2 regions of the Caproiciproducens sp. LBM24188 genome follow, and region 2 is predicted to be linked to the other one. Evidence: a T-box and tRNA genes for the amino acid it is inferred to sense, from the RefSeq annotation. Region 2 holds a T-box; the other holds one or more tRNA genes.
What was found. The T-box of region 2 lies ahead of pheS (phenylalanine--tRNA ligase subunit alpha). A T-box ahead of a tRNA ligase gene usually reads a tRNA of that ligase, here a tRNA-Phe.
Positions count from the first base shown of each region.

Region 1 (11,176 bases), 1.3 Mb from region 2:
CCAGATGATTCGGATTGGGGCGCTCCAGCCGTGTTTTTTCGGCGATGGCTTCCAACGCGGCCCTGCGGCCCTGCCGCTTTTCCACCACATCTACCAGGCCGCCTCTGCAGGTGATAATCGGTTTAATGCGCAGCATGGTGCCCAGCAGCGCAGAGGAGGAGGAAAGCCGGCCGCCCATTTTCAGGTATTTGAGCATGTCCACCACCGCGAAAAAGCGAAGCCGCTCAATCAGCGCTTCCACTTCTCGCTTGATGGCTTCCCCGTTCGCGCCCACGTCCCGCAGGCGCGCGGCTTCCAGCACCAAAATGCCCAGGGCAAAGGTCACGTTGCGGGAATCGACCAGAAAAATATTCTTCCGGCCAATCAAATCCCTTGCGATGCAGGCGGATTGATACGTGCCGCTCATATCGCTGGAAAGGAAAATCCCCACAATTTCATCTTCTGGAGGAATGGAAGCAAATACCTCTGTAAAGCGGTCGGGCGTTACCTGCGCGGTGGTGGGAAGGGTGTCGCAGTGCCGCAGCCGCTCGTAAAATTCTTCATTGGTCAGGGTGACCCCGTCCACAAACTCCTCCTGCCCAAAGCGAACCAGCAGTGGAACGACGGTAACCCCAAACTCTTTCTGCTGTTCGGGCGTAATGTCCGAGGTGCTGTCCGTTATAATTCTGACTGCCATCGTATTACACTCCTCTAATCCTTGTTTTTACTTTCAAAAAAGTGCTGCACGGCCGCCAGTCCCCGGACAAAAGCCTTTAACTCATCTTCTTTCAAAACCGATTGAATTGCAGATACCATTTCGTGGTGAAAGGATTGATGAATTTCATTTGCAGTCTTCCCTTTTTCCGTGGGAAAAATTCGGACCATGCGTTTGTCGCGGTCGTCCTGACGGCGGATTAAAAAGCCTTTTTTCTCTAAGGTGCTTACCGTGGTAGTAAGCGTGCCGGCAGTAATATTCTGGGAGAGAGCGATTTCTGAAGCGGTGTTTTGCTGGCGCGTTACAGCGTCGCAGACCGCTTCGATGACATGCATTTCCCGCATGGAAAGATTGCCGGCTCGTTCCTTCAGGCTGGCTTCTTCCATGCGAAGAATATTGTTGAATACCGAAACCAGAAAGCTATTGATCTTTTCGGACTCGCTGTCCATGCAGTCACCTCCCAAAATTTGTTTTGATGTTCAAACGAAAGGAAATTACAATTTCTGTATTTTATCAGAAAGAAAACCATTTGTCAACCGTTTTGAAGTTCAAAGTATTTTGCGCGGTTTGGCGTATGCCTGCAAAAACGGAAAAAGGGCGCCCGGCAGCAGCCGGACGCCCTCTGTGTGAAGTGTAAGTGTGAAGGAGTCATTTTCTAAAAAAGCTCCGTTTCGGAAGGGAAAACGCGGTGGAATCAGTGGGTACATTCAAAAAAACTTTTGGGGGATAGAACCGTTAGGAAGTGCATTTCCGTCAGAAAGTGCATTTTATTTCATCGCTTCCGTCGGAGCGGTGCATTTGGACTGCCGCGTTTTTCTTGCGTTCTTCTTCGATAATTTGATTGACTTTTTCGTAAAATCCGTTATTGATTTCGCTGCTCCCCTCAATGAGTGTCAATGGTTTGTGTTTCAAGCTGCTCGGCCCCTCTGCTAATGAAATTCATTCTTTCCTGAACATAGGCGTTTTCCAAAAGCTTCACAAACGGTTCTATGTATTGGCGTACGAAATTTTCCGTCTCGGCTTTGTTTTTTCCAAAACTGCCCGCTTTGGTGCAGTCAATTTGAAGAATAAAACAGATGTTGTCGAAATCTCCTTTATTGGGAATCGCCAGGTATTCGGCCAGCGGTTCACGGCTGGGACTGAACTTCTTTTTAATGCCTTTCTCATCCAGCAGATACAGTTTTTCCACCGAAGTCAAAAGAATGGTGCGAAAATATTTTTCACAGTCCGCCACGGGCCTTGGGCGGTTATCCCCGCTGCTCAGGTCGTTCGACTTAAATCCGGGCATGGTATACATCAGGGTGTTTTGGCTGAGGAACTGCTTTACCACACTGATGCGGAAACTGCGGTCGGGGTATTCATTGGAAAATATGGTATAGAGCGAATTGCAGATAAACTGGGAAAGGGAAGCAAAAATCTGCTCTTTCTCTCCTTTTTCCAGCGTCACCATGTAGCGGGTCAGGCTGGTAATATTGTTCTGAAGCTCTTCCACTACCGCGCGGTTCAGCCCGGAGTCTTTTTGTTGCTTTAATATATGCTGGTTGCAGGCGGAAAATCCCACTAAAATCAAAAAATATGCGGAAAAATATAAAATCTGTGGGAACGAATAAAAGACCGCAAAATTAAACGGCTTGTTTTTGTTGGAATTTTCCATTACATAGGTGATGATGAAAGGAAAAATAAAACAGACAAATTTCTGCAGCACCCAGTTGGAAAACAGTGTCAGAGCAAACTCCCCTACCCTGCGCAGAGAAATACGATTCCGCCGGTATTTCATACTATTCATTCCCTTTTCAGTTTGACAATTTCACGGAATTTCAATTATTCCGTTAATTATTACATTTATATGACCTTGAAACGGGAATTATTTCTATTTAGAATAAAAAATTAGGACAGGTTGAGCATACCCCGCAAAAATTGTGTTTTGTATTTACGAAAACTGTGTTACACTTTTTTATATTGAGAAACTGGGGATCCGCTGAGCGGCTTCGAAGTTTGCCGGCGGACATCAACCGATTTTCAGGAGAACAAAATGATGGACAACAGGCAGGAAAAGCAAGACCGAACGCAATATGATTTCGCGTTCTGGAGTATGCTGGATGAATTGGTTCGCGATTCCGAAATCGTCATTGACCGGCCAAAGGGCTCCCGTCACCCGAAGTACCCGGAGATGGTCTATGAGGTGGATTATGGCTACCTGAAAAATACCTCTTCCATGGACGGCGGCGGAATTGACGTATGGCGCGGTACCGCGCAGCCGCAGAAAGTGGACGCGGTGATTTGCATAGTGGACCGGGCGAAACGGGATTCGGAACTGAAAATTCTAATTGGCTGCACCGAAGCGGAAAAGGACGCGATTTACCGGTTCCACAATCGCACGGAGGGTATGAAGGGCATCTTCCTCACAAGAAAAAGCGGTTGATTCGGCGCGAAACGCTCTTTCTTTTCTGCCCGGTTTTACGAAAAAAGAGCCCCGTAAAACGAATGAAAATTCATTTTACGGGGCTCCCTGTTTTTGGAGCGAACGACGAGGCTCGAACTCGCTACCTCCACCTTGGCAAGGTGGCGCTCTACCAGATGAGCTACGTTCGCATCAATTGGTGCCTCCGGGCGGAATCGAACCACCGACACGGGGATTTTCAGTCCCCTGCTCTACCGACTGAGCTACAGAGGCAAATGCGAGGAACGAATCACAGGCACGCTGTGTATCATACTACATCCGACAAAAAATGTCAATCCCGTTCCGTAAATTTTTTGCATGTGTCAAAGCTGGTATTCCCCTGGCAATAAGTTTGGGAAGTACGAATATATTTCCGTTTGATGAATACTCATAAGGTAGGAATGTTTTCGGTTCAGTAAAGTATAGGGGGGGCGGATAGGATGAATTATGATCCTGAGAAACTGGAGAGTATCACATTTTGCAGATCTTTTCTGCACGGATACAATAAAGATCAGGTTGATGAAGTAATGGCCAAAGTGATTCAGGACTATCGAAAAAGCGCCTATGAAATCAATCAAATGAAAGAGCAGCTTTCCACGCTGGACGATACCATAAAGCACTATAAGTCGCTGGAGGAAGCGATGCAGCACTGCTTTGTGGTCGCACAGAAAACCAGCGACGAAATGAAAGCGGCAGCTACAGAAAAAGCACAGGGAATTTTGCAGGAAGCGGAGAAAACGTCACAAAAAATGGTAAGCGACGCCAATCAGCAGGTGAATAAAATCAATCTTGCCTATGAAGAACTGAAAGCGAAAATGTTTACCTTCCGCAAAAAGACAGAAGCCTTACTGAATGCGCAGCTGGAGGTGCTGAATCAGCTGTCCGATGAATAGCAGCCATAAAAAAACTCCGAAGATTCGATTCTTCGGGGTTTTTATTGTAGGAAGAACTACGCCTTCAAAATATGGTTGCAATAATACTCGTATTCTTTTCGAATGCCGTCCTCTATGGTGACCTTGGGCCTCCACCCGGTTGCCAGGATTTTGGTGTTGTCCAGCACCCTGCGGGGGGTTCCGTCCGGCTTGGTTGAGTCGAAAATCAAGTCCCCCTGGAAGCCCACAACCTTTTTCACAGTTTCCGCTAGGTGACGGATGCTGATTTCCTCCCCGGAACCAATATTGATGAAATTGTTCCCCTCGTAGTGGTTCATCAGGAAGATGCACGCCTCCGCCATATCGTCCACATAAAGGAATTCCCTTAGCGGGGTGCCGGTTCCCCACAGTTCCACAAACGGACGTTTTTCCTCTTTCGCCTTGTGCAGCTTGATAATCATGGAGGGAATTACGTGGGAATTGTTAATGTCGAACCGGTCGTTCACGCCGTAAAGGCTGGCCGGCATTACGCTAATATAATGCGTGCCGTATTGCAGGTTGTACGACCGGCACATTTCTATTCCTGATATTTTTGCCAGTGCATACGCCTGGTTGGTCGGTTCCAGCTCCCCGGTCAGGAGGTATTCCTCTTTAATCGGCTGGGGGCACAACTTCGGGTAAATGCACGAGCTGCCCAGAAGCATCAGCTTTTTTACGTGGTTTTCATACGCACTTTGAATCACATTGCACTGAATCAGCATATTTTCCATGATAAAGTCGGCGGGATAGGTACTATTCGCATAAATTCCGCCGACTTTTGCGGCCGCCAGAAACACATATTCCGGCTGTTGTTCCGCGAAAAATTGTCGTGTTGCGGCCTGGTCGGTCAAATCCAGTTCCGCATGAGTCCTGGTAAGAATATTCCGGTAGCCCTGCTGTTGCAGCCCTCTGACAAGAGCGGAGCCCACCATTCCTGTATGCCCCGCCACATAAATCCTGCTGCCCTTTTCCAATGCGAACCCCTCTTTCGTAAGAATCATGCCCTTAGGTGCCGGTTTTCAAATCATGTTCCACCATCATCTTTACCAGTTCTTTAAACGATACTTTCGGTTTCCAGCCCAGTTTCTCCCGGACCTTTTTGGCATCGCCCAGCAGAAGATCCACTTCGCTTGGGCGGAAGAATTTGCTGCTTACGCCTACCAGCTGCCGACCGGTTTGGCTGTCGACCCCGATTTCGTCCAGGCCGGTTCCTTCCCAGCGGAGCTGGATTCCCACATTCTGAAATGCCAGCTCACAGAACTCGCGCACGGTGTGGGTTTCTCCGGTGGCTACCACATAATCATCCGGCTCTTTCTGCTGCAGAATCAGCCACATGGCTTCCACGTAATCGCCCGCGAATCCCCAGTCGCGCTTAGCGTCCAGGTTTCCCAAAATGATTTTGTCCTGCTTACCCGCCAGAATGTTGGCAATTCCGGTCGTAATTTTGCGCGTGACAAAGTTGCCGCCCCTTCTGGGGGACTCATGGTTGAACAGAATGCCGTTACAGGCAAACAGGCCGTACGCTTCGCGGTAATTTACGGTAATCCAGTACGCGTAAAGCTTTGCGGCCGCGTAGGGACTTCTGGGGTAAAAGGGTGTTTTTTCGGTTTGGGGGGTCTCCCGTACCTTGCCGAACAGCTCACTGGAAGATGCCTGGTAAAACCGGATTGCCGGGTTAACTTCCCGGATGCTGTCCAGAAGCCGCAGCGCGCCCAGCCCGTTTACATCCGACGTAAACTCCGGGATATCAAAGGAAATTTTAACATGACTCTGCGCGCCGAGGTTATACACCTCATCCGGCTCCACTTTGTCAATCAGCCGACTCAGGCTGCCAGAGTCGCTCAGATCCCCGTAATGAAGGAACAACCGCTGGTTCTCGCCGCCTTCGTCGGTTAGAAGATGATTAATTCTCTGCGTGTTTTCCGAGCTGCTCCTGCGGATTAATCCGTGTACCTCGTACCCTTTATCAAGCAGAAGCTCTGCCAAATAGGAACCGTCCTGTCCGGTGATTCCTGTTATGAGTGTCTTTTTCATATTACCTCACATACCCGTCATAATTTGGTCCCGCATGCGCACAATCCAGTGTGCATGTAGTACATCATATGTGAAGCCGTACCGCCGTGTGAGGAAAAACGGCCCTGGGCGCGCGTGGTTTTTAGACCGGGGAGCCCACCGGCATCCGGTCGGCCGCAAATGAATCCAGTCGGAAGCCGGAAAAGTCACGCGTTATGATGCGGTCCGCAATGTTCTTTTTCAGAAGCAGCTCGTTGTAGCCGGCGTAGAACCTTGCCCGATCCATTAGCCCGGTCAAGCTGCCGTAATACTTTCCAATGCGCTTGACGAAGGTTTCCCCAAAGGTCTGGATCGCAACGCCAAAGTCGTAGGCGGGGTCGCCGATGCCTGCGCAGCCGAAGCCGACCACACCTTTCATTTTTTTGGTCTTAACATCGTGCAGAAAGCAGCGGGGCGAAAGGTCGGCGTGAATCAGGCACGGCGAATGAATTAGAAAGTCCTCGTTTTCCACCACGGGTCGGAAGACCCGCGCAATGCGTTTTTGCTCGTAACTGTCGCAGTACGGGTACACCTTCCGCTTAATCTGTTCCAATTCCGACAGAACGGTTTCCCTGGACAGGTCATACGGAATTTCCAAAATGCGGTTTTCCTTCAGTAGTTTCGGCGGAATGGTGTGAAGCTGCCGCAGGAAAACGCCGATCTGCCGGGCAATGTGGTTCTGATCGCTTTCGCTCATTAGCAGAATATCCTCGCGGTACAGCGGTTCTCCTTTCACAAATTCGCATTTTGCCGCTCCCGTTCCCAGGGGTTCCATCCGGGGCAGCGGCATGTTGACATAGCCACGGATAAAGTCGGTGACCCGAATCTGGTTGGTCAAAAAGGCGGCCGTCCAGTCGTAGCGCGAAAATTTGAACAGGACTTCGTCGTTGACCGTGACAATATCACAGTGTTTGCCATCCGTTTGGTTAAACCGAAGGTTGGTCAGGTTAATCTGGGGATAATACGTGGTAATCGTCTGGATATACCGTGTTTGGTTTTCAGCCATATAGCGTCACCTCGCAAAGCAGGCTGGGCCGCTTAATACAGGAGCCTGATGTTTGTTTCCGGCCAGTCCTTCAGCCGCATGACCGCGTTGGAAAGATTGGAATAGCCGTTTCCAATGAAGAAATCACACTGAGAAGCCAGGTACGTGTCCTTAATAATTTCAATGGTGTCTCTCTGCAGTTCCACACCCTTGTGCCTTTTGTTGGGGTAATCCAGCAGGCAGGTTGGAATCCTTGGTTGGAAAGGAGTTTTTTTGCTGTCGGGGTAAATCATCATATCGCCGTGTCCGTACAGCTTTTTATACTGGCGGAACATTTTGTTGGAATCGGTAATCACGAAGATATGACGCACGTTATATCGGACGATATACTCCCAGATGTACGGCTTATAAAGCTCGTTCAAGTCGTAAAGCTGCGCCACTTCGGTTACCAGTGCCTTTCCGCGCACATGAACGCCCAGAATCGGCCGTTCATCCCGGAAATTCGGGTTGATGTTGTGGAACTTTTGAATTTCGCGCTTGATTTCGGGTTTGAGTTTCAGGTATTTCTGGTACAGCCTGCGGTAAATCTGGCAGGGCGTCATGCCGTAAGACCAGTGGTCACTTTTCGCGAAGGGGATGATGGACCGCAGGGGATAATAAACGTCGCTGACCAGTACGTTTGCGTCGCTGGTCATCATGCTTTTCAAATCACGGTCCTGCATTTTCAGTTTGTCGGTGTCGTCCGCCAGCACATTGGAGTACCGCCAGACCGATGGGTAATAGGTGAACTCCGTGCGAACCACATCGTCGACGGTATATTCCGACACCGGCTCGAAGAAGAGTTCAAAGGAATTGGTATTCAGTGAAGCGCTGTACATGCTTTCCATGCCCCAGTAGACAACCGGGGTTCTTCCGGTCAGCTCCGCGGCATAAATCTGGCAGATTGCGTGGTCCACATCCGACCAGATGCTGTGCCCCAGCGCCTTAATCAGCAGAAATCGATTATTCGGCATAGGTGTTCACACCTCCATAAAATTCCGGATACTCTTTTTTATGCTTGCGCATCAGCTTTACGCGCCGGCGCCCTTCTTTCCGCGTCCGTTTTTTCGCCAGCCTTTTTTCATGGTTCAAGTCGCGGAAGAACAGTGTAATATGGTCCTCCGGCCAGTCTTTCAGGCGCTTCACGGTGTACGATACATTGGAGTAACCGTTGCCAATGAAGAAGTCGCACTTTGCCCCCAAATAGGTATCCTTAATAATTTCAATCCCCTTGCGCCGCTTGTCGCTGTAATTTTGCAGGTGAGCGGCGTTTGCGGTGGCATTCAGTTCGCCCCTGCGGCAGTCGGTGTAAACTACCATGGAGCCGTAACGCTGGACAAAGTTTTTTAGAATATCCTCGGTGTCGGTCAGAAGAAGAATCTTTTGAATCCCGTACCGGCGGATAAAACGGTCAATCTGCGTGTAGTACCGTTTGTTCAGGTTCGACAGTTTTTCCACCTCGCGCACCTTGTCGCCGCCCCGGATGTGCACGCCGAGCAGCGGTTCCGAGCCCTTGAGGTTTTTCTCGTAAAAGTCCTCGATTTCCGCCTGAATATCTGGTTTCAGCTTCAGGTATTTATCAAAGAGTCCCCGGTAAATTTGGTGCGGAGTCATCCCGTAGGCCCAGTGGTCCTTTGGAATAAAGGGAATCATGGGGCGGACGAAATAGTGTACGTCGCTTACCACGACGCTTGCGTCGCTGGTCATCATTTCCCCAAGGTTCCGGTGTTCCCACGCGATTTTATCCAGGTCCTCAATCATCACGTTTTTCGCGTTCCAAATAGGAGGATAAAAGGTGTAGTGCGGCCAGGCGATGTCCTGAATGGTAAAATTGGAAACCGGCTCAAAATAGAGGTCAAATGCGTTGGATTGGAACGACTCCGCGTACAGGCTGTTGGGGCCCCAGTAGATGACCGGAATCCGGTTTGTGATTTCCGCCGCGAGCAGCTGGCCCATCACGTGATCCACATCCGACCAAAACCCGCAGCCCCAGGACTTTATCAGTAAAAACCGATCTTTAGTCATGGTCAAGATCATCCTTTCGTTGCAGACCGGAGGCTTCGGCCGGGATCGGCCGGCGCAGTTCCCTTAAGGGGAAAGACCATTCCGGTTTTAAAAGCTTGCTTTTCATACGTTTCCCTCACAGGTATGGCTCAGGATGACGAATCCGAGCGTTTTTCCAGCCAGTTTTCAATCTTCCCGAAAATTCCTCTCCGGTCGCGCGGGGCGATGACCTCCGCGTTGATCGGGTATTTTCTATGGCGGTATTCCCAATAGAGAAGCTTCACATTTTCATCGGGCCAGTCGCGGACAAAAGTAACCGCATGGGACAGGCTGGAAAAGTCGTTGCCGACGAAGAAGTCACACTTTGCGGCAAGGAAGGTATCTTTCAAAATTTCGATGCCCCTGCGCCGCTTGACAATATAGCTGTCGAGGTACTCGTTTTCCTTTTCCCCGGAAAGCCGGCTGCACTCTGTGGAGACCACCATGGAGCCGTATTTTTCTCGGTACTCTTTCAAAATTTCTTCGCTGTTGGTCGCCAGGAAAATGGTTTTTACATCGTACTTATCAATATATTTTTTGATGGCATCGTGATACGGCTTGTTTGGCTGCATAATTTTGCGTTTGCGGCCGAAGCGCGGTACCTTGACTTTTTCCTGCTTCGCATCCTTTTTGGAGTTTTTGTAGCTTTTAGAGTGGTATTGATAGCGCTGTTTTCTTCGGCTTTTAATTTGAAAGACCCTGTTCTTTTCCGGGCTGCATACATGCACCGCAAGCAAAGGTCCGTTGTCCCGCAGCCAGGAGTTATAAAATCCCTGAATTTCCACTTCCACATCCTGCTTTAGGTGGATGTATTTTTTGAACAGGTAGTTGTAAATCTGGCTGACCGTCATGCCGTAGGCGGGGTTATCTTTTTTGATAAACGGAATCAGGTTATACATATCGAAATAAACGTCGCCGACCAGAACGTTTTCCTTGCAGCTCAGCATTTCGCCTAGATTCCGATACACCCAGGTTTCCCGGTTCGGGTCATCCATCAGTAAATTGTCCTGGTCCCAAACGGGCGGGTAAAAGGTATACTCGGGTTTGGCCACATCGAATATTGTATAGTTGGAAACGGGTTCAAAATACAGTTCAAATCCATTGGTATGCTCGAACCCGTTGTGCAGACAGTGGGTCGGCCAGTAAACTACCGGAATCCGGCCTGTAATTTCCGCGAGCAGAAGTTGGCTTAAAACATGTTCCACATCCGACCATAAAATGTAACTCCAGGCCTTGATGAGCAAAAATTTGTCGTTGGACATGCCTGTTATCACCCCGGTAAAATTAAAATATCATAGTATATTATGTGAGCCGGGGTGTTTTGTGTGTGGCGGCGTTTTCACGCGGCGCTCCCGAACAAGGCCGGAAAGGAAGAAACCAGAAAACGGGAATCTCCGCCTTTAGGCAGGGATTCCCGTTTTTTAATTCAAAAGCTGCCGGTTCCACGCAATCGTGCGTGCAAGGCCCTCGCGGAAGGGCTTAAGCGTTTCCAAATGGAACTCGGTGCAGACTTTCCCAATGTCCAGTTGAACCCGGTCCGGGGAAACCTCAATGTTTTGGGCGGTACGCTCTTGGGACGGCTTTACCGTAAGCGTGCTGCCGGTTAAAGAGCAGATTTCCTGTGCCAGTTTCCGGATGCTGATTCGATCGCGCCCGCCGACGTTGTAGACAAATTCCTTACCGTACAGCAGGATGTTGAGCAGCATGAGCATGCAGTCGGCAATATAGCAGAAGGTCCGCTCTTTTCTGCCATCGTCCAGCATTTCAATTTTCCGGTTGGTCAGGGCCTGTTTCATAAACTGCCCCATCACGCGCTTGTCGTGGATGCTGACCCCCGGTCCGTACGTCATGGAAATTCGTGCGGCTTTTGCGTCCACTCCTTCAAATTCCCGGTAGCAGTAGCACAGCGTTTCCCCCATCCGCTTCGATTCCGCATAGACTGCCCGCACGTTATCCGTCGGGCAGAGCCCGGGGAAGTCTTCTGCGGTGGGAATGTGGGCGGGGTCGGGGTT
Region 1 is NZ_CP196862.1:106,018-117,193, reverse strand. Features, by position in the region: gene ACSVDI_RS00520 (DegV family protein) at 1-676, opposite strand, end outside; gene ACSVDI_RS00515 (MarR family winged helix-turn-helix transcriptional regulator) at 691-1,143, opposite strand; gene ACSVDI_RS00510 (hypothetical protein) at 1,448-1,606, opposite strand; gene ACSVDI_RS00505 (hypothetical protein) at 1,578-2,471, opposite strand; gene ACSVDI_RS00500 (inorganic pyrophosphatase) at 2,727-3,116, shown strand; tRNA gene ACSVDI_RS00495 (tRNA-Gly) at 3,211-3,286, opposite strand; tRNA gene ACSVDI_RS00490 (tRNA-Phe) at 3,293-3,368, opposite strand; gene ACSVDI_RS00485 (DivIVA domain-containing protein) at 3,575-4,027, shown strand; gene ACSVDI_RS00480 (GDP-L-fucose synthase family protein) at 4,084-5,019, opposite strand; gene gmd (GDP-mannose 4,6-dehydratase) at 5,051-6,079, opposite strand; gene ACSVDI_RS00470 (aminoglycoside phosphotransferase family protein) at 6,201-7,103, opposite strand; gene ACSVDI_RS00465 (O-fucosyltransferase family protein) at 7,136-8,095, opposite strand; gene ACSVDI_RS00460 (O-fucosyltransferase family protein) at 8,085-9,146, opposite strand; gene ACSVDI_RS00455 (O-fucosyltransferase family protein) at 9,275-10,426, opposite strand; gene ACSVDI_RS00450 (NAD-dependent epimerase/dehydratase family protein) at 10,586-11,176, opposite strand, start outside.
Region 1: it has a tRNA-Phe gene. The T-box ahead of pheS (phenylalanine--tRNA ligase subunit alpha) is inferred to sense a tRNA for this amino acid. The anticodon was not compared.

Region 2 (11,176 bases):
ATTGGTGAATCCGTCTCTCATCATTTATTCCCCCGTGCGGGTACTGGACCAAACGACCGTTGTAACAAACGGGGACCAGACCGATACGATTTATGATTTTTTGAAACAGGGAAGATCCTTTGCCGAAGCGCTGCGTACCCGTACGTTTGAACCGGATGCGCCGAACTATACGCCGCGAATTTCCGGCGTTGTTGCACCGAACGGGAACTACCGTCTTTCCATTTTAAAAAGTGCGGATGGATCCCCTGCTTCCGTACATCGCTATTTTTATGAATACGAATCACCGGTGAACGGGGAGGGGCATTTAATTCATACCTATGCCGGGGATGGCAACCCGCTTCCGTCTTTTGACGGCGAACCAATCCGTGTTGGGATATACGGAACGATCGATACCTTTACGGAATCCGTCTGGCGCAGTCTGAATGAAGAAAACAAGGTTTCTCTGTTTACCCGCTTCATCAATTTGAAGAATGGAGCGGTGGAAACCAGAATCATTAATAAAAATCATTGAGCGGAGGGTATGTAATGTCTGAAATATCTTTAAAATACGGCTGCAATCCAAATCAAAAGCCGTCACGCATTTTTATGAAAGACGGCAGCGAGCTGCCGGTTCAGGTATTAAACGGCAAACCGGGCTATATTAATTTTTTGGATGCGTTCAACAGCTGGCAGTTGGTTCAGGAGCTGAAAAAAGCAACCGGTCTGCCGGCAGCGGCTTCTTTTAAGCATGTCAGCCCGGCCGGCGCAGCCGTTGCAACCGAGCTTTCGGATACATTGAAAAAAATTTATTTTGTCGACGATTTGGAGCTATCCCCGCTTGCCAGCGCATATGCAATGGCAAGGGGAGCGGACCGCATGTCATCTTATGGCGACTGGATTGCGCTTTCCGACACTTGCGATAAACAAACCGCCACGCTGATTGCGCGGGAAGTGTCCGACGGAATCATTGCGCCGGGCTACACGGACGAAGCGCTCGCCATTTTAAAAACGAAGCGCAAAGGCGGATACAATATAGTTGCCATGGACGAAAGCTACCGCCCCAATCCTGTGGAATGCAAGGATGTTTATGGAATTACCTTTGAACAGGGAAGGAACGAAATCCAGATCGACGAATCCATGATCGCCAATCTGGTGACGGAGCAGAAAGAAATTCCGGAAGATGCGAAGCGCGACCTTCTGATTTCCCTGATTACGCTGAAATACACCCAATCCAATTCAGTTTGTTATGCAAAGGGAGGTCAAGTCATTGGCGTAGGTGCCGGCCAGCAGTCCAGAATCCACTGCACCCGGCTTGCCGGGAATAAAGCGGATATCTGGTTTCTGCGGCAACACCCGAAGGTGCTGGGATTAAAGTTCCGCAGCGATATCCGTCGCCCCGACCGTGACAATACCATTGACGTATATCTTTCAGACGATTATATGGATGTGCTGGCGGACGGAGTTTGGCAAAATTTCTTTGCCGAAAAACCGGAGCCAATTTCCCGCGAAGAAAAGCGCGCATGGCTGAATACCCTTACCAGGGTTTCGCTTGGCTCCGATGCGTTCTTCCCGTTTGGCGACAACATTGAACGCGCACACAAGTCCGGTGTTTGCTATATTGCACAGCCGGGCGGTTCCATTCGCGACGACCATGTGATTGAAACCTGCAACAAGTACGGAATCACCATGGCGTTCACCGGCGTCCGTCTTTTCCATCATTAAAAAGGCGGGGAAGAACCATGAAAATACTGGTAGTTGGCGGCGGAGGCCGCGAACATGCAATTATACGTAAATTAAAGGAAAGCAGTAAAGTTACTAAGCTTTACTGCGCCCCCGGTAACGGAGGAATTTCACGGGACGCAGAATGCGTCAACATTCCGGCTTTGGATTTGGACGGAATAGTGCGCTTTTCCATGGAAAAGCGGATTGATTTGGTTTTTGTAGCACCGGATGACCCCCTTGCCGTCGGTATGGTTGACGCGCTGGAAGCCGCGGGGATCCCCGCATTCGGCCCACGCGCGAATGCCGCGGTGATTGAGAGCAGCAAAGTCTTTTCTAAAGATTTTATGAAACGCCATCATATTCCTACAGCGGACTACACGGTCTTTCAGGATTCGCACCAAGCGCTTGATTATATTCGAACGACCGGGAAATATCCAACGGTGATTAAGGCGGATGGGCTTGCGCTCGGTAAGGGCGTGGTGATTGCAGCGAGTTATGAGGAAGCGGAGCGGGCTATTCATTCTATTATGGAGGACAAAATTTTCGGTTCCTCCGGGAATCGGATTGTAGTGGAGGAATTTTTAACCGGGCCTGAAGTATCGGTCTTGGCCTTTACGGATGGCAAATGCTTAAAACCGATGGTTTCTTCCAAAGATCATAAACGGGTTTACGACGGGGATAAAGGCCCCAATACCGGTGGTATGGGCACCATCAGTCCGAACCCGTATTATACGGAGGAACTCGCCCAGGTATGTATGGATACGATTTTCCTGCCGACCATGAATGCGTTAAATCAGGAGGGCCGTACATTCAAAGGCTGCCTTTATTTTGGCCTGATGCTGACACAGGACGGCCCGAAGGTGATTGAATATAATTCTCGTTTCGGCGACCCAGAAACCCAGGTAGTACTTCCAAGGCTGAAAACCGATTTAGTGGATATCATTGAGTCCGTGGTAGAGGAACGTTTGCCGGAACAGCCGGTCGAATGGCTGGAGGAAGCCTGTGCATGCGTCGTGATGGCTTCCCCGGGTTATCCGGGCAGTTACCCGAAGGGGCTGGAAATCGCTGGCCTGGATGAAACGGGACAGGTTGATGGGGCAGAGGTGTTCCATGCTGGGACGATATGGAAAGACGATAAATTTTACACCAACGGCGGGCGTGTTCTCGGCGTAACCGCAACAGGGCAGAGCCTGGATGAGGCATTGCAGAAGGCTTATGCCGCCGTGGAAAAAATTCATTTTGAAGGCGCACATTACCGCCGTGATATTGGAAAAATCAACCGTTAAAACATAATTAAGCATAAGAAAAGGCGATACGGAAGTTCCGTATCGCCTAAATTAATATCTTTTTGACCTTACTCAGCTAATGCTCTTGAAAGCCAAGCGTCGGCAATGTCCATGGCAAGGTATAAACCGCTTTTTTCGCTGGATTTTACAATCTGTTTACGGGCACGTATATTCTGGTCCGTATACATCAATTGAATGGAAACCTTATCGGCAACTTCCAAATCCTGAACCTTTTTCTTGCTCTTGACTTCTAGCTTCACAACGTATTTATCTTTCATGCTTCCGTAATAAATTACATCGCCGCAGCGCACCAACGGTTTTCCCCTATAAGTAGGGAACTGCTCGGCGTTGCCTGTCTTTTCATTCATTCAAGAATTCCTCCTGTTATTCAGTTACAAGGAAGCGCCGGCCGATTTCAGCCGATTACTCGCCAAGATATGATTTCAGCAAAACCTGCAATAATTCATCCCGGTCTATCTTGCGGATAAGACTACGAGCCCCATTGTGCGTGGTAATATAGGTGGGATCTTCCGACAGAATATAGCCTACAATCTGATTAATGGGGTTGTACCCCTTTTCTTTCAGGGAATCATAAACCAAAGTCAATACCTTTTTAATATCCCCTTCGCGATCGTCACCAATTGAAAACGTCATCGTCTTATCTAGCATGGAAACACCTCCAGTACTGTTATAATACAACATACGGCATATAAATTCAAGAACATTTTGTGAACAAATGTTTATGAACGGAGCGAGATCCCCGCCTTTTCCAGTTCTTTCATGATCTTTTTCATTACGGAGGCCGTATGCTCTTCCGTCAGGGTATTGTCGCTGGAACGCAGAACCAGGCTGAACGCTACACTCTTTTTACCGGTTTCAATCTGTTCGCCCTGATACACGTCAAACAGACGAATTTTTTCCAGCAGACTTCCGGCAGCCTTTGCGATGATTTTTTCCAGCTTCAGCACCGGGATATCCTCATTGCAAAGCAGCGCAAGGTCACGTGTAACAGCAGGGAATTTTGGCAGGGGAATATAAGTCTTCTCCGCTTTTGCATGTCGGAACATCAGGTCCACATCCAAGGTAAAGCAATAGACCCGTTCTGCTATCCCATAGTTTTCAGCCGTTTTGGGGTGTATTTCGCCAATCACGCCAAGACGCTCGCCATCCAGGGTGAGCACGGCGCAACGGCCGGGATGGTAGCTGTATTCATCGGATGAAGCTTCAATTTCATACCCGCTTACTGAAAGTTCTTCCAAAAGCTGCTCCGCCATTCCCTTTGCGGTGAAGAAATCTGCCTGATTTCCATACATCCCAACAATCAAGGTGTTCTTTTCTTCGGGAAGCTTATCTTCCGTGGTCGGAATGTATTCGCTTGCCAGTTCAAACAGGCAAACCGCTTCGTTCCGGTTATTGTAGTTGCGGGCAAGTACTTCCATCATGGACGGTAAGGCTGTGGTGCGCATAATGCTGGTGTCTTCCCCAAGCGGATTGGATATGGTGATCGATTTACGAAGCGGGGAATCCGCCGGCATGCGGATTTTATCATAGTACTTCGGGCTGATGAAGGAGTACGTCATAATTTCGCTTGCGCCAAGCGCGAGCATGGTATCATTAATGGTACGCTTAAATTTCTGCCAGTCGGAATATTTTCCTTGTGCGCCGCCGGGGAGGGGGGTGCCTGGAATTTTATTGTAGCCGTAGAAGCGCGCGATTTCCTCGGCAATGTCCGCTTTGTGCTCCAAGTCAGGGCGGAAGGTCGGCACCAGAATCAGGTTGCCTTCAAACTCGCAGTCCAGTTTCTTTAAGATGGTCTTCATCTCATTCGCAGTCAGATGAGTATCCAAGAAACGATTGATCCAGTCAACATCGAGATAAATTTTTCTGCGCTCCGAATCATAATGACGATCAATCATATAGTCATCCATTACGTCGCCCGCATCCAGAAGTTCCACCAGTTCGCAGGCGCGTTCCAACGCCGGCAGGCAGTTGTTTGGGTCAAGCCCTTTTTCATAGCGGGATGACGCGTCGGTTCTCATTCCCAAATCACGGGCGGTGGTACGCACGGAGGCTCCGTCAAAGCACGCGGATTCAAAGACAATGGTGGTGGTGTCGTCCATAATTCCACTGTATTCGCCGCCCATGACGCCGGCAATGGCAATCGGTTTTTCGGAATCGGCGATTACAAGATTCTTGGTGGTCAATTTGCGTTCCACGCCGTCCAGCGTAGTAATCGACTCGCCGTCTTTGGCGCGGCGTACGCGGATTTTGTTGTCCTTAATAAAGCGAAGGTCAAACGAATGCATCGGCTGGCCATATTCCAGCATGACATAGTTTGTAATGTCTACGATATTGTTGATGGGGCGGACACCCATGGCGCGGAGCCGCTCACGCATCCAACGCGGGGACGGTTTTACCCGTACGTTTTTTACCACACGGGCGGAATAGACAGAGCAGAGGTCTGTCGCTTCCACTTTTACATCCAGCATGTCCTTGCAGGAGCCGTGGCCGCCTTTTACAATCGGCTTGTGCAGCTTTAAAGGTTTATCAAACGTTGCGGCAACTTCCCGCGCCAAACCAATGACCGAAAAGCAGTCCGGACGGTTTGAGGTAATTTCAAACTCGACTTTGGTATCGTTGAAACCAAGCGCCTCACAAATGGGCTGCCCAAGTTTGCAGTCCTCCTGCAGAACAAAAATACCGTCTTCAATGGCATAGGGAAAATCGTGTTTGGTTAAGCCAAGTTCCCCAAGGGAACAAAGCATTCCGTTGCTTTCCACACCGCGTAGCTTTCCCTTTTTAATCTTCTTGCCGCCCGGAAGGGTGGAATTGTTCAAAGCGACCGGAACCACATCGCCCACCTTCAGGTTTTGTGCCCCGGTGACAATTTGGAGCGGCTCTCCGCTGCCAACGTCTATTTTGGTGATCCATAAATGATCGGAGTCTGGGTGACGTTCCAGCGACAGCACTTTTCCAACAACCACATTGTTGATTTCGCTGCCTTCGACTTCCCAGCCTTCCACTTTAGAACCGCTCATAGTGACCGCTTCGGTGAAAGTACGCATTGGCATTTCGTCCAACTCGACAAATTCTTTTAACCATCTCATGGATAAATTCATTTTAAATACGCCTCCTCATGACTTAAAACTGCTTCAAGAACCGGATGTCGTTTTCATAGAACAGACGAAGATCGTCAATGTTGTATTTCCGCATGACGACACGTTCCAGTCCCATGCCAAGCGCAAAACCGCTGTAAACTTCCGGGTCGATGCCGCAGTTGGAAAGAACCTTCGGGTGAACCATGCCGCAGCCCAGAATTTCAATCCAGCCTTCGCCCTTGCATAGGCGGCAGCCTTCGCCATGGCAGTTAAAGCACTGTACGTCAACTTCCGCCGAAGGTTCGGTGAAGGGGAAGTGATGCGGGCGGAAACGGATGACAGAGTCTTCGCCGTACATGCGCTTTACAAACGTTTCCAGTGTTCCCTTCAAATCGGCAAAAGTAATGCCTTTGTCAACCACAAGGCCTTCAATTTGATGGAACAGTGGGGAATGGGTGGCATCTACGGCGTCGGAACGGTAGACACGGCCAGGGGAGATGATGCGAATCGGTGGCTTCTGTTTTTCCATCACGCGGACCTGAACCGGGGAAGTCTGGGTACGCAGTAAAATATTGTCGGTGATGTAGAAGGTATCCTGCGTATCTCTGGCTGGGTGGTTTTTCGGAATATTCAGTGCTTCAAAGTTGTAGTAGTCATATTCCACTTCGGGGCCTTCTACGATTTCGAAACCCATGCCAATAAAGATTTCTTTAATGGCATCCAATTCGATGGAAAGAGGATGCTTGGAACCAAGCTTGTGTCTGGTTCCTGGCATGGTAACGTCTATTTTTTCCTTTTGCAGCCTTCTGTTAAGTTCTTCTTCCTTTAGTTCTGCGGCGCGCTTTACCAGATCCTGTTCAATGAATGCGCGCACATCGTTTGCAAGCTGACCGATTTTCGGCCGTTCCTCCGGGGACAGGCTGCCCATCTGCTTTAAAATAGAAGTCAATTCCCCTTTTTTGCCCAGATATTTAATCCGCAAATTTTCCAATACCTGCTGGCCCTTTGCCTCAGCCAGCTCGCGGATTGCTTGCTCGCGGATCGCCTCAAGCTTTTCTTTCATGAAAGTCCTTCCTTTCCTGCTATAAGAAAATATTTTAAAACTTAAAATAAAAAAGCCCCGCCCCGAAAGGGACGAAGGCTTAGCTCCGTGGTACCACCCTAATTGATGCTTTTACGGCCAATAACGGTGCCTGCCGTCGCAGCCTACTGTTTGCTCCTCGCTTGTTGTTCAGCTGCGCCACTCCAAAGGGAACTTCGCCTTTTTTATCCGCAAGCGTGTTTTCAGCCGGTGGCACGCTCTCTCTTGGCGGATGCCCAAAGGTTACTTCCTTTTTCCTCATGTTGTCTCAGTATTGAATAATATTATCACTTTTGTCTGGAAAATGCAAGTAGTTCCAAACGGTCGCATATCCTATGGCATAATTTTACGATTCAGCCTGCAGATTTTCGGCAAATCCGGGATATTGCTGTTGACCGCGCGCTATTCCAACTTATGACATCTTTATTGCAGTAATGGGAAAGATTAGAATAATGGTTGTAAATAAAAACCGGGTATGCTACAATATGCAGTAATGGTTAACAAATGGAGGCAGGAAAATGGATGTATTTATTGAACAAATTATAAAGAAGAAGTTTGGAACCAAGGATTATTTGATCTTTGCCGGAATTATAATTGTGGGGCTTCTCCTCATTGCTGCAAGCATGCTCTTTATTCCCAGCTTTTCTTTAATTATACTGATAGCCGTTTGTTTTGGAGCCTATTATCTGATTTCTTCCCGAAATCTGGAATTTGAATACAGCATTACAAACGGCGATATTACCATTGATAAAATTATTAACCGCCGCAGCCGGAAAAGAGTCATTTCCATGGATGCACATAATGTTGAGAAAATGGGAAAATACAACCCCGCAGAACATCAGCAGAAAACATATGCTGCCCGACTGATTGCTTCCGTTACGGACGACGGTCAGGACGCATGGTATTTTGTCGGAAACGATTCGAAAAAGGGCGGGAATGTGCTGGTCGTATTCAGCCCCAACGAAAAGGTCCTTGGAGCAATCAAGCCGTTTCTCCAAAGGCAGGTAGCGATTGATGCATTCGGTCGGAATTGATTTGGTTGAAATCAACAGAATAAAAAATGCGATGAAAAATCCGCGCTTTTGTCTGAGAGTACTCGGTCCGTCCGAGTACTCTCAGCTTGAAATGCGCGGATTTCCCGTTCAAAGCGTAGCGGCCAGCTTCTGTGCGAAAGAAGCGTTTTCAAAAGCTCTTGGTACCGGTTTGCGTGGATTTTCCATGAATGAGGTGGAGCTGCTCCGCGCCCCGAACGGTCAGCCATACCTGCATTTAAGCGGCAATGCGGTCAAAATCGCAGAAGAACGTGGAATCACTTTTTCCGTCAGTATTACGCATACCCGTGAATATGCTGCGGCCGTGGTAATTGGGGAAGAAAAGCAGGGGTAAGCCTTCCTTCCCGTGCCGCCCGGCCGATGTTACACGATGAAAGGAGCGGTTTATCCGTCATGAAAGTCCTGAATTGTGCCCAGTCAAGGGAACTGGAAAAAAGGGCGGTGGCTTCCGGCATCAGCTATTTACAGCTGATGGAAAACGCCGGGAATGCCGCTGCCCAGTTTTTAAAGAAACAATTTCAATTTTCCAACAAGCATGTTGTGATTCTTTGCGGAAAAGGGAACAACGGGGGCGACGGCTATGTGGTTGCCCGCAGTTTGTCAGAAGCCGGTGCTCTGGTGGTTGTAGTCTTGGTTCAGGGCCTTCCCGCGACAGAAATTTCCCGCACTATGTTCGAACGGCTGCAGCAGACCAACGTGAAAACAGTATTTTATGAAGAACTTCCGGAGCAAGTGGAGCAGATGGTAAGTTCCGCGGATTTTATCATTGACGCAATCTATGGAACTGGCTTCCATGGAAGCGCTCCGGAAAATATGACATCCTTGTTTCATGCGGCAGCCCAGGCCGGTGGCATACTGGTTTCCCTCGATATTCCGAGCGGTGCCAATTGTGACACGGGAGCTGTGGAAGGCGCATGTATGGCGGCAGATTACACCGTTTCCTTTTCCACTCTGAAAAACGGTCATTTACTGGAACCGGCGCGTTCTTTCTGCGGACGCGTCGCAGTGCTTCCAATCGGAATTGACTCGCACCTGATTGAAACGCAGGAATCCACACTGGAGGTAACAGAATGGAAACACGCAAAATCCATCATCAGGCCGCGCAATCCGGAAAGCAACAAGGGGAATTATGGGCGCTTGCTGTGCGTTTGCGGCAGTGAGGGAATGGCCGGCGCCGCGGTCATGAGCGCCGGTGCGGCAGTACGCTGCGGAGCGGGAATTGTCGATATTGCGCTTCCTAGGTCCATCTATGGAATTGTCGGTTCACGGCTTGCCGAACCGGTATACACGCTTCTTGACCGGACCGAAAGCGGCACCATTACGGAAACGAGCAGGGAGGCGCTTCTGCAATCACTTGGAAAGGCAAGTGCCTGCCTGCTTGGATGCGGTTTGGGGCAGAGCAGCTTTGCCCTTGACCTGCTGATGGAGGTTCTTGCTCATTCCAAAATCCCGCTGATCATCGATGCAGATGGCATAAACCTTCTAGCACAACATATAAATAGATTGAAAACAGCGGAAGTTCCCGTTATTCTCACGCCTCATCCGGGTGAAATGGCGAGGCTTTTGAAAACTACGGTGCGGGATGTTCAGGCGCATCGGCTGGAATATGCGCAGAAGTTTGCTTTTACTTACGGGGTAACGCTCGTTCTGAAGGGTGCCGGCACAATTATTGCCGGGCCGTCCGGTGCAGCATATTTAAATCCCACCGGGAATGCCGGAATGGCGAAAGGCGGCAGCGGCGACGTTCTGGCCGGAATGATTGCTTCTTTTGTCGCGCAGGGAATCGAGCCTTATCAGGCAGCAGTCGGCGCGGTTTACCTTCATGGTGAAGCTGGGGACCGCTGCGCCAAAGAATTCTCCCAGTGTGCGATGCTTCCAACCGATCTAATTCAGATGCTTCCAAAGCTGTTTTTAAAAATCGAGCGGGAAAACACGGCGGAACCCCTGACTCGATAAAATATCAGCGGGGAGTGCTGCGCATGAGGCGTGCGGTTTTGGTATGGCTTACTCTTGCAGTTTTATTCTCTTTTTCCGCCTGCTCTCAGGGAGAGGATAAGACCATAAAACCGGAGGATATTCTGTTCACTTTCCAGTGTCAGGCTACTGTGAACAACAATGGCAAGCAGACGGAATGCGATGTCAGCCGGTCTGCACCCGGTGTTATCAGTGTAAAAATCACTTCTGGGGATGCCAATGGCATGACCTATTTTTGGAAAGACAACAAATTTTCCATTTCTTACAGCGGCTTGACGGCAGAAAGCGAAGACTGCGTGTTGCCCAAAACAAGCTTTGCCTATCTGATTAAGCAAACTTTGGACTCTGCCTCTTATTCCGGGGCGTTAACCGCATCCCACGGCAACGAATTTTCCGGCAGTTCCTTCGGGTACGATTATACAATATCCGTAGATGGGGAAACGGGCCGAATACGAAAACTGAATATTCCGAAGTACGGCTTAATGGTCGAGCTACATCATTACCGTGAACTTGGAATTTAATCGGGAAAAGGAAGCAGGAACGGTGGGTTCCTGCTTCCTTACTTTTCTGGATCAGCAGAAAATATCATTTCAGGTATTGCAACCAGTTTCTTTCAACGGTATGATTAGTACAAAACAGACAGGGGCTATATTCAGTATAATTACATGGATGAAAATAATAAGGCGGGAAAATCCGGGCTGGAGCTGGCGGGCCAAAAAGGGATTCCGATTATCGTTATGGAACCGCATCGCGGCGAATGGGCGCTGCACTGGATTGGGAAGTACCCGCAGGTAATGGTGGTATATCGAAATATGTTGCCGGAATTACTGCGGGAATAAATGCGGATAAAAATTAAGAAAGAAAACGCGAACTATTTCAGACATTTCCTCATAAAATAGACTTAAAAGCCCTTGACAGATGATTTGAAACGCTTTATAATTACATCAATTGAATAATGTGAATCGCTAAATGGGATTCACATAA
Region 2 is NZ_CP196862.1:1,820,306-1,831,481, reverse strand. Features, by position in the region: gene ACSVDI_RS08620 (IMP cyclohydrolase) at 1-511, shown strand, start outside; gene ACSVDI_RS08615 (phosphoribosylaminoimidazolecarboxamide formyltransferase) at 526-1,701, shown strand; gene purD (phosphoribosylamine--glycine ligase) at 1,719-2,987, shown strand; gene ACSVDI_RS08605 (hypothetical protein) at 3,056-3,355, opposite strand; gene ACSVDI_RS08600 (IreB family regulatory phosphoprotein) at 3,411-3,656, opposite strand; gene pheT (phenylalanine--tRNA ligase subunit beta) at 3,728-6,106, opposite strand; gene pheS (phenylalanine--tRNA ligase subunit alpha) at 6,129-7,148, opposite strand; T-box leader at 7,213-7,434, opposite strand; gene ACSVDI_RS08585 (DUF6106 family protein) at 7,685-8,200, shown strand; gene acpS (holo-ACP synthase) at 8,181-8,552, shown strand; gene ACSVDI_RS08575 (NAD(P)H-hydrate dehydratase) at 8,612-10,174, shown strand; gene ACSVDI_RS08570 (hypothetical protein) at 10,198-10,713, shown strand; gene ACSVDI_RS08565 (hypothetical protein) at 10,858-11,031, shown strand.